DNA from 2 places in the Janthinobacterium glycogeni genome. Region 1 is predicted to be linked to the other one. Evidence: predicted binding sites of a transcription regulator. Region 1 holds the regulator's gene; the other holds the start of a gene.
The links. Region 1 encodes FNR, which switches genes on or off when oxygen is low (the NO sensors DNR and NnrR bind a similar motif). Its sites were predicted from a motif close to TTGATNNNNATCAA; they were not measured.

Region 1 (4,266 bases):
CAAGTCATCAAGATGTATGCGGCCCGCGAGCAAATCTACCCTCGCGAGGCCAAAGGACGCTACGCTACCTGGCGATGGGTATGCGTATGGCTTACCCAGCTCGCGTTCTACGGCTTGCCGTGGTTGACCTGGAATGGCAGGCAAGCCCTGCTGTTCGATTTGACCACGCGCAAGTTCTACATTTTCGGCGTCGTGCTGTGGCCCCAGGATTTCATCTATCTGGCGGCCCTGCTGATCATCTGTGCGTATTTGTTGTTCCTCGTCACGGCCATTGCCGGGCGGGTGTGGTGCGGGTTCTCTTGCCCGCAAACGGTATACACGGAAATCTTCCTGTGGGTCGAACGCCGCATCGAGGGCACGCGCAGCGCGCGCATGGCCCTCGACAAGCAGGGCCCCTCCGTGCGCAAGGCGTTCAAGAAGACGGCCAAGCACCTGGTATGGGGCGCCATCGCCCTGTGGACGGGCTTTACCTTTGTCGGCTACTTCACGCCGATCAAGGAACTGGCGCGCGAGGTGACCACCCTCAATTTCGGTCCCTGGGAATGGTTCTGGGTCTTGTTCTACAGCCTGGCAACCTACGGCAACGCGGGCTGGCTGCGCGAGCAGGTGTGCAAATACATGTGCCCCTACGCGCGCTTCCAGAGCGCCATGTTCGACCAGGACACCCTGATCATCACCTACGATGCCAAGCGCGGCGAACCACGCGGCGCCATGAGCAAGAAGGCCGGCAACAACGACAAGCTGGGCGACTGCATCGATTGCACCTTGTGCGTACAGGTGTGTCCGACCGGTATCGATATCCGCAACGGCCTGCAGTATGAATGCATCGGCTGCGCCGCCTGCGTCGATGCCTGCAACAGCGTGATGGACAAGGTCGAGCGGCCACGGGGGCTGATACGCTACAGCACCGACCATGCGATGGAAAACAACTTCAATTCGAAGCAGATCCGCCAGCGCGCCATGCGCCCGCGCGTGCTGATCTACACGTCCATCCTGGCCCTGATCATCATCGCCGTGTGTACTTCGCTGGCGCTGCGCACGCCGCTGAAAATGGACGTGATCCGCGACCGCGGTTCGATGGGACGCGAAGTGGAAGACGGCATGATCGAAAACGTCTATCGTCTGCAGATCATGAACACCTCCGAGCAAAGCCAGCATTTCAAAATCAGCGCTTCCGGCTTGCCGGGCCTGACCTTGCTGACGCGCGAAGAAGTGACCTTGCAGCCGACGGAAACGCTGGGCTGGCCGATCCGCCTGCGCGTGCCGCACGGCGTCGGCGAAAAGGGCTCGAACAAGATTGCGATCGAATTGCACTCGCTGGACGACCCGTCGCTGCATGTGCGTGAAAGCGCGGTCTTCATCGTGCCACGTTAACAAGGAAAGGCGGACGGGGACCGGCTGCCCTCGCCGCCACGAAGTTGCAGGAAGGTCAGTCCCCGCATGGGGACTGGCCGTTTACACAGGAGAAATACCATGTCCGACAGTCTGAAACTGCAACCTCCCGTTGCACCGTGGTACAAGCATCGCTGGCCATGGCTGCTGATGATCGGTCCCGGCCTGTCCGTGGTCGTCGGCAGCTTCATGGGCTATATCGCGTTTACGCAGCCCGACGCGCTGGTGGTGGGCGACTATTACAAGCAGGGCAAGGCGATCAACCAGGATTTGAAGCGCGACACGATCGCCAGCGACCTGGCCATGGATACGACCCTGTCATATGACGTCGCTGCAGCGCGCCTCAGCGGTTCCGTGCACAGCTTCGGCAAGGCGTACCAGAAGCCTTTGCTGCTGCACCTGGCGCATGCGACCCTGCCGGAAAAGGATATCAAGCTGCTGGTGCAGCCCGATGCGGCCGGCAATTTTTCCGTGGCGCTGCCGATGCTCGAGCGCAGCCGCTGGCAGGTGCTGGTGGAAAACGACAAACGCGAGTGGCGCCTGTCGGGCATCTGGACCTGGCCGCTGCAACGCAGCATCGCGCTGCATGCCGATGAGGAACTATAACGTACAGTGCCGGGAAAACCGTAGCGAGCGGCAGTGATTTGTGGCTGAGAAGCACAGCTGTGCTATGCACGGGGGCGCCGAGCCAGCGAGCATCGCAGGCCGCAAAGCGCGACGCGCAGTAGGTTTTGACGGTGCTGTTATTTGCAGACGTCCGTGCCGGCCGTAATAGCCTTCAACTTGGCCGGCTGCAGGATCTCGATCTCGCGGTTGGAGACGCGCAGCCAGCCTTCCTTCTTGAATTTCGACAATAAACGGCTGACGCTTTCGATGGTCAGGCCCAGGTAGTTGCCGATTTCCTCGCGCGACATGCGCAGTTGAAATTTGCTGGCCGAATAGCCGCGCGCTTCATAGCGCGACGCCAGGTTGACGATAAAGGCGGCAAAACGCTGCGTCGCCTGCATGTTGCCCAGCAACAGCATGACACTTTGCTCGCGTGTGATTTCCTGGCTCATCATGCGATGGAAATGGCGCAGCAGGGTCGGCATATTGCCCAGCAATTGTTCCAGGCTGGAAAACGGGATTTCACACACTTCGCTGTCTTCCAGCGCCACCGCATTACAGTGGTGGCGGTCGGCGCTGATGGCGTCCATGCCCAGCAGTTCGCCGGCCATCTGGAAACCCGTCACCTGCTCTTCGCCGCCAGGATTGATCTGGTAGGTCTTGAAGTGCCCCAGGCGGATCGCATACAGATTCTGGAACGAGTCGCCGATGCGGAACAGCGAAGCGCCGCGCACGATCTTGCGCCGGCGGCCGATGATCTGGTCGAGCCTGTCCATGTCGCCCACATCGAGGCCCATCGGCAGGCACAATTGATGCATGCTGCAGGTCGAGCATCGCGCACGCAACGCTTCCACGGTCACTGTGGGCAAGGTCGGAGTAAGGAGCGCTTCAGTCATGTCGGTACCTTTTAGAAAATGCAATAAGAAGTTTACTGCATACAGGGTTGCCGTGTGCCAATTTCACCGCAATTTCGGCGAATAAACCACGTCCAGCCTTTAATTATATGGCAACATCGTCAAAAGCCCATGCGGAGAGGGCAATTTGCGTGGCGGCGCTTGCTAAGCTGGGGTATTGATAGGAAAATTCCTGACAGCATTATCTGCCGCCTGTGCCGCCCGGTACTGAAAAGGAAATCATGAAGCCTCTCGGCATCAAAGCAAAAGTCGCGCTGGCCACCAGCCTGACCTCGATCGCCATGATCGCGCTGGTCACCATGATCCAGGTGCAGCACATGCGCGCCGACTTCACCCGGGTACTGCTGAGTCAGCAGTCGTCGCTGATCACCCGCACCGCCGCCGAACTCGACGACAAGCTGGCCATGCTGCTGCAGATCGTCACCCTGACGGCCCGGCAGCAGCCGCCGGAACTGATCGCCCAGCCCGCCCAATTGCGCGACTACTATTCGCGCCGCTCGATGCTGGTGCTGTTCGACGACGTGCTGGTGCTCGACGCGCACGGCGCCGTCGTGGCCGACATGCCGGAAGTGGCGGGGCGCGCCGGCATCAACGTCGCCGAGCGCGAGTATTTCCAGACCGTGCTGCGCACGCGCCAGCCCATGATCACCGAGCCGATGCTGGGCAAATCGAGCGGCATGCCCATCGTGCAGATGGCCGCGCCCGTGCTGGCCGCCGATGGCCAGGTGGCCGGCGTGGTGATCGGCGTGCTGCGCCTGTACAAGGACAACCTGCTGGGACGCCTGCGCTCGGAAAAGATCGGCAAGAGCGGCTATTATTTCATCCTCACGCGCGGCGCCGTGCCGCGCTACGTGCTGCATCCCGATACCAGCCGCTTGCTGCAGCCGCGCCAGCCGAACGCCAACCTGACGACCACGCAGCTGCTGAAGATGGATGGCGAAGGCAGCATGGTCAGCACCAACAGCCGCGGCATCACGGCCGTCAACAGCTTCAAGCGCCTGAAATCGGTGAACTGGCTGCTGGCCGCCTCGCTGCCCCTCGACGACGCCTTCGAACCGTTCGACGGCGTGCTGTACCGTCTGGTGCTGTGGAGCATACTCGCCTCGCTGCTGGCCGCAGCCGTGCTGGGCTGGGTCACCGTGCGCCTGCTCTCGCCGCTGGTGCGCCTGCGCGACACCCTGCAGGCGCTGCGCACCAGCGGCAGCCGCTTCACGCCCGTACCGGTGCTGCAGCGCGACGAAATCGGCGAACTGACGGAAGCGTTCAACGGCCTGATGGGCGAACGCGACCGCCTGCAGCAGGAACTCGAAGCGCGCGCGGCGGAGCTGGAGCAGGAGCGCGACCGGGCCGAGGC
Region 2 (4,266 bases), on a different contig from region 1:
GCGGCGAATACTTTTGCGTGGCCGAAGACGGCCATCAGTTTGAAGCTTTGATTCCCGAGTTCGTGCTGTCGGTGCCGCGCACGCTGCATTGACGCAACGCCGGGGGCTTGCCCCCTTATTTCAGTTTTTCGGTGCTGTCCTGTTCTTCGCCGAGCTGCTTGCGTGCCGGCGGTGCGGGTTTTTTACCCGAATACATGGTCCACCAGACTATAAATGCCAGCAAGAAGAACGCCACCAGCGCCTCTATCATCAAGATCCACATACGCACCCCTATGTTATTTACCCGCAGCTTAGTATTTACCCGCCGTCTGTTGACACGCGGTAGTCTACCCGTTTCCATCGGCGTCGTCGCGCTTGCGCTTTCCGCCTGTACCACGCCATCCGCGCCACCGACCGCCGCCGGCGGCAAGGCGCCGCCCATCGCGCCGACCGTCGTCAAGCCAGTGCCGGCCAAGCCGGCCGACGCCAAGGAGGCCACGGATGTGGCTGCTCCTACTTTCGTGCCCGCCAAGTTTGCCGCCTTGCCCGGCTGGGCCCGCGACGACATGCGCGCCGCCTGGCCCGCCTTCATGGCTTCGTGCGGCGTGCTGGTGAAGCGTCCGGACTGGAAGGAATCGTGCACGATCGCGCGCCAGGTCAATGCCGACAGCGACAAGGCCATTCGCCTGTTTTTCGAGACCTTCTTTGTGCCCAATCAAGTCGTCACCGCCGATGGCGTCAGCACGGGCCTCGTCACCGGCTATTACGAGCCGCTGTTGCACGGCGCGCGCAAGCGCGGCGGCCCGTACCAGACACCGCTGTACAAGGTGCCCGACGATCTGGTCTCGGTCGACCTGGCCGGCGTGTATCCGGAACTGAAGAATATGCGCTTGCGGGGCAAGCTGGTCGGCAAGAAGGTGATACCGTACGCGACCCGCGCCGACATCGAGCGCGCCACGTCCGTCACGGGCAAGGAATTGCTGTGGGTGGATGACGAAGTCGAGGCGTTCTTCCTGCAAGTGCAGGGTTCCGGGCGCGTGCAGCTGACCGATACGCAGGAAACCGTACGCGTGGCGTACGCGGATCAGAATGGTCATCCGTATAAATCGATCGGCCGCTACCTGGTCGACAAGGGCGAGCTGACGTTGAGCCAGGCGTCCGCGCAAGGCATCAAGGCGTGGATCGCCGGCCATCCCACGCGCAAGGATGAACTGTTCAACGCCAATCCGAGCTATGTGTTCTTCAAGGAAGAGCGCCTGCCCGATCCGAAAGTGGGGCCGAAGGGGGCGCTGGGCGTGCCGCTGACGCCGCAGCGCTCGGTGGCCATCGATTCGCGCTTCCTGCCGCTCGGCGCGCCCGTGTTCCTGTCCACCACGCAAGCCAACAGCGAAATTCCCATGCAGCGCCTGGTGATGGCGCAGGATACGGGCGGCGCCATTCGCGGGCCGATCCGGGTCGATTATTTCTTTGGCTTTGGCGCGGAAGCGGCCGAGAATGCGGGCCGCATGAAGCAGAGCGGCGCCGTGTGGGTATTGCTGCCGAAGCAGGCGCCGGCGCGCTGAGTTTCTCGCGGCGCCGGGCGGGGATTGCGCTAGCGCAAGGTTAGCGCAGGACCATGACTGGCAGGTGAGTATGAGCCAGCACTTTTTGCGTTTCGCTGCCCACGAACAACTTGTTCAAGCCCTTGCGGCCATGCGAGGCCATCAGGATGATGTCGCAATGGTGGGTTTGCGCCGCATTGACGATTTCATCGTGCGGGCTCGGTGACACTGCCACCACGCCTTCGAAAGGCACGCCGGCGGCGCGCGCCGCTGCGCCGATCTTGTCGATGGCGCGTTGCGACGCTTCCTGCATCTGCTGTTCATACAGGCTGGCGTCGAGCACGATGCCGCCGTCGGCCATCGGCGAGAACGGGAAGGGCTGCACCACGCTGATGGCGACCAGCTTGGCCTTGTTCAGTTGGGCGAAGGCGAGGGCGGTCTCGGCGGCTTTGTCGGACAACGGCGAGCCGTCGGTGGGAAATAAGATGGTGTTAAACATAGCGTGCTCCTCAAGTGATGTAAGACAGCTTATGGATTTACATCAATTAAAACCTTGATATAAATCAAACCTCACAGGCTTTGGCATGAATAGTGTCGCCAAAGCAATCTTTCACCAGTGTATGCCCGTTCATCGCTTCAGGTGCGCACGCTACGCAGCGGCGTGCCCCATACCATGGCGACCGTCAACACAATGCTGCCTGCCGCGATGCAGGCCAGGCCATTGCGCACGCCAAAATGTTCCGCTATCCAACCGGCGGCCAGCGCGCCCAGCGGCGCGGTCGCCACCGTCAGGAAGCGCATGGTCGACGTCATGCGGCCCAGCATGGGATCGGGCGTGACCTTCTGGCGCAAGCCCAGGTAAGGAATAAAGAACAGCATCACGCCGCAATCGAAAAAGAACATCAATATGGCATACGCCACGGCGCTGGCGGCCGCGCTGCCGAACAGTGCTGCCGGGATCGTCGGTGTCAGGGCAAAACAGAGCGAGGTCGATGCCAGGCCGATCAGGATGGTGCGGCCGGCGCCATAGCGCTCCGTCAGCGGCTTGACGATGAAGGCGCTGAGCAGCACGCCGGCGCCACCCAGCATCTGCGTCATGCCCAGCACGCCAGGGCTCATGCCCAGGTCGCGCGTGGCGAACAGCACCGTCAAGGCCATGCTGGCATAAAACAGGAAGTGCCAGATGCCGGCGCCCCAGGCCAGCGCGCGCAGCAGCGGTTCGCGCCACACGAACAGCAGGCCGTCGGCGATGTCGCGCAAGGCGTGCTTGTCGGAGGGGGCCGGTCGCGGGTCGCGCACGCTCATGGCACGCAAGTTGAAGACGGAAATCAGATAGCCGCACGCCGTGCACAGGATGGCGACGGGCGCCGACAGCACTTGCACCAGCACGCCGGCCAGGCCGGGACCGATCAGGCGCGACGCCGATTCCGTGGCGGCAAATTTCGATTGCGCATCGATCAAGCCATCGCGGCCCACCAGGAAAGTCAGAAATACCTGCTCGGCGCCGCCGCCGACGACAAAGCCCGTGCCGATGATGAACCCCACTATATATAACCACGGCATCGACAGCACGCCGCACCAGTAGGCCACGGCCACGCTGGCCAGGGCCAGGCCCGACATGCTTTCGCTGAACAGCATGATCGGGTGCTTGCTGCGCCGGTCCAGCAACACGCCGACAGGCAAACCGAAGAGGGCGAACGGCAGCGCCTGCAAGGCGACCAGCACGCCCATCTGCTCCGGCGTCGCATGCAATAACAGCACCGCGCACAGGGGCAGGGCCAGCGAGGTGATCTGGGCGCCGAAGCAATTGAGGCCGTTGCTGAACCACAGGCGGCGAAAATTGACGCTGGCGGCGCTGCCATCGCCGCGCAGGTAGCGGGCACAGTACTGGATGAGGGAGGAGAAAATACGCTGCTCGATAAAAAATGATCAGGCTCACAATAATAGCAGCGCACCTGCCGCGCCGCTGCCGTTAGCCGCTACAATCGTTGCACCGTTCATCGAGAGGAGACACTATGCAATACGAAGACCTGATCATCGACATCCAGGACAAAGTGGCGGTCATCCGCCTGAACCGCCCCAAGGCCTTGAACGCCTTGAACGACAACATGATGAATGAGCTGGGCGACGCTCTGCTGAAGTTCGACGCCGACGAGAATATCGGCTGTATCGTGCTCACGGGCAGCGAAAAAGCCTTTGCCGCCGGCGCCGACATCGCCGCCATGGCCGATTACACGTATCCCGATACCTTTACCCAGGGCTACATCAGCCGCAACTGGGAGCATATCTTGCGCGTGCGCAAGCCCGTGGTGGGCGCAGTGGCGGGCTATGCGCTTGGTGGCGGTTGCGAACTGGCCATGATGTGCGATTTCCTGATCGCCGCCGACAGCGCCAAATTCGGCCAGCCGGAAATCAAGGTTGGCGTCACGCCAGGCGCGGGCGGTACGCAGCGCTTGCCGCGCGCCATCGGCAAGGCCAAGGCCATGGATCTGCTGTTGACGGCGCGCACCATCGATGCGCTGGAAGCGGAACGCATCGGCCTGGTATCGCGCGTGGTCCCCGCCGATAAATTGTTGGAAGAAACCCTGGCTGCCGCCAGGACCATCGCCGCCATGCCGACCTCGGTTGCCATGATGATCAAGGATTGCGTCAACCGCGCCTTTGAAACGACCCTGACCGATGGCGTCGCCTATGAACGCCGCTTGTTCCAGGCCGCCTTCGGCACGCCTGCACAAAAAGAAGGCAT

Region 2: the regulator FNR is predicted to act here: its motif matches at 2,074-2,087, upstream of ACQ4W4_RS26510 (universal stress protein).

Annotation. Positions count from the first base shown of each region.
Region 1 covers NZ_JBNYXP010000006.1:376,541-380,806, reverse strand. Annotated here, with positions in the region: gene ccoG (cytochrome c oxidase accessory protein CcoG) at 1-1,374, shown strand, start outside; gene ACQ4W4_RS16830 (FixH family protein) at 1,474-1,998, shown strand; gene fnr (fumarate/nitrate reduction transcriptional regulator Fnr) at 2,136-2,894, opposite strand; gene ACQ4W4_RS16820 (response regulator) at 3,134-4,266, shown strand, end outside.
Region 2 covers NZ_JBNYXP010000020.1:561-4,826, reverse strand. Annotated here, with positions in the region: gene apaG (Co2+/Mg2+ efflux facilitator ApaG/CorD) at 1-92, shown strand, start outside; gene ACQ4W4_RS26520 (hypothetical protein) at 116-262, opposite strand; gene mltA (murein transglycosylase A) at 273-1,541, shown strand; gene ACQ4W4_RS26510 (universal stress protein) at 1,582-2,019, opposite strand; gene ACQ4W4_RS26505 (MFS transporter) at 2,157-3,350, opposite strand; gene ACQ4W4_RS26500 (enoyl-CoA hydratase) at 3,536-4,266, shown strand, end outside.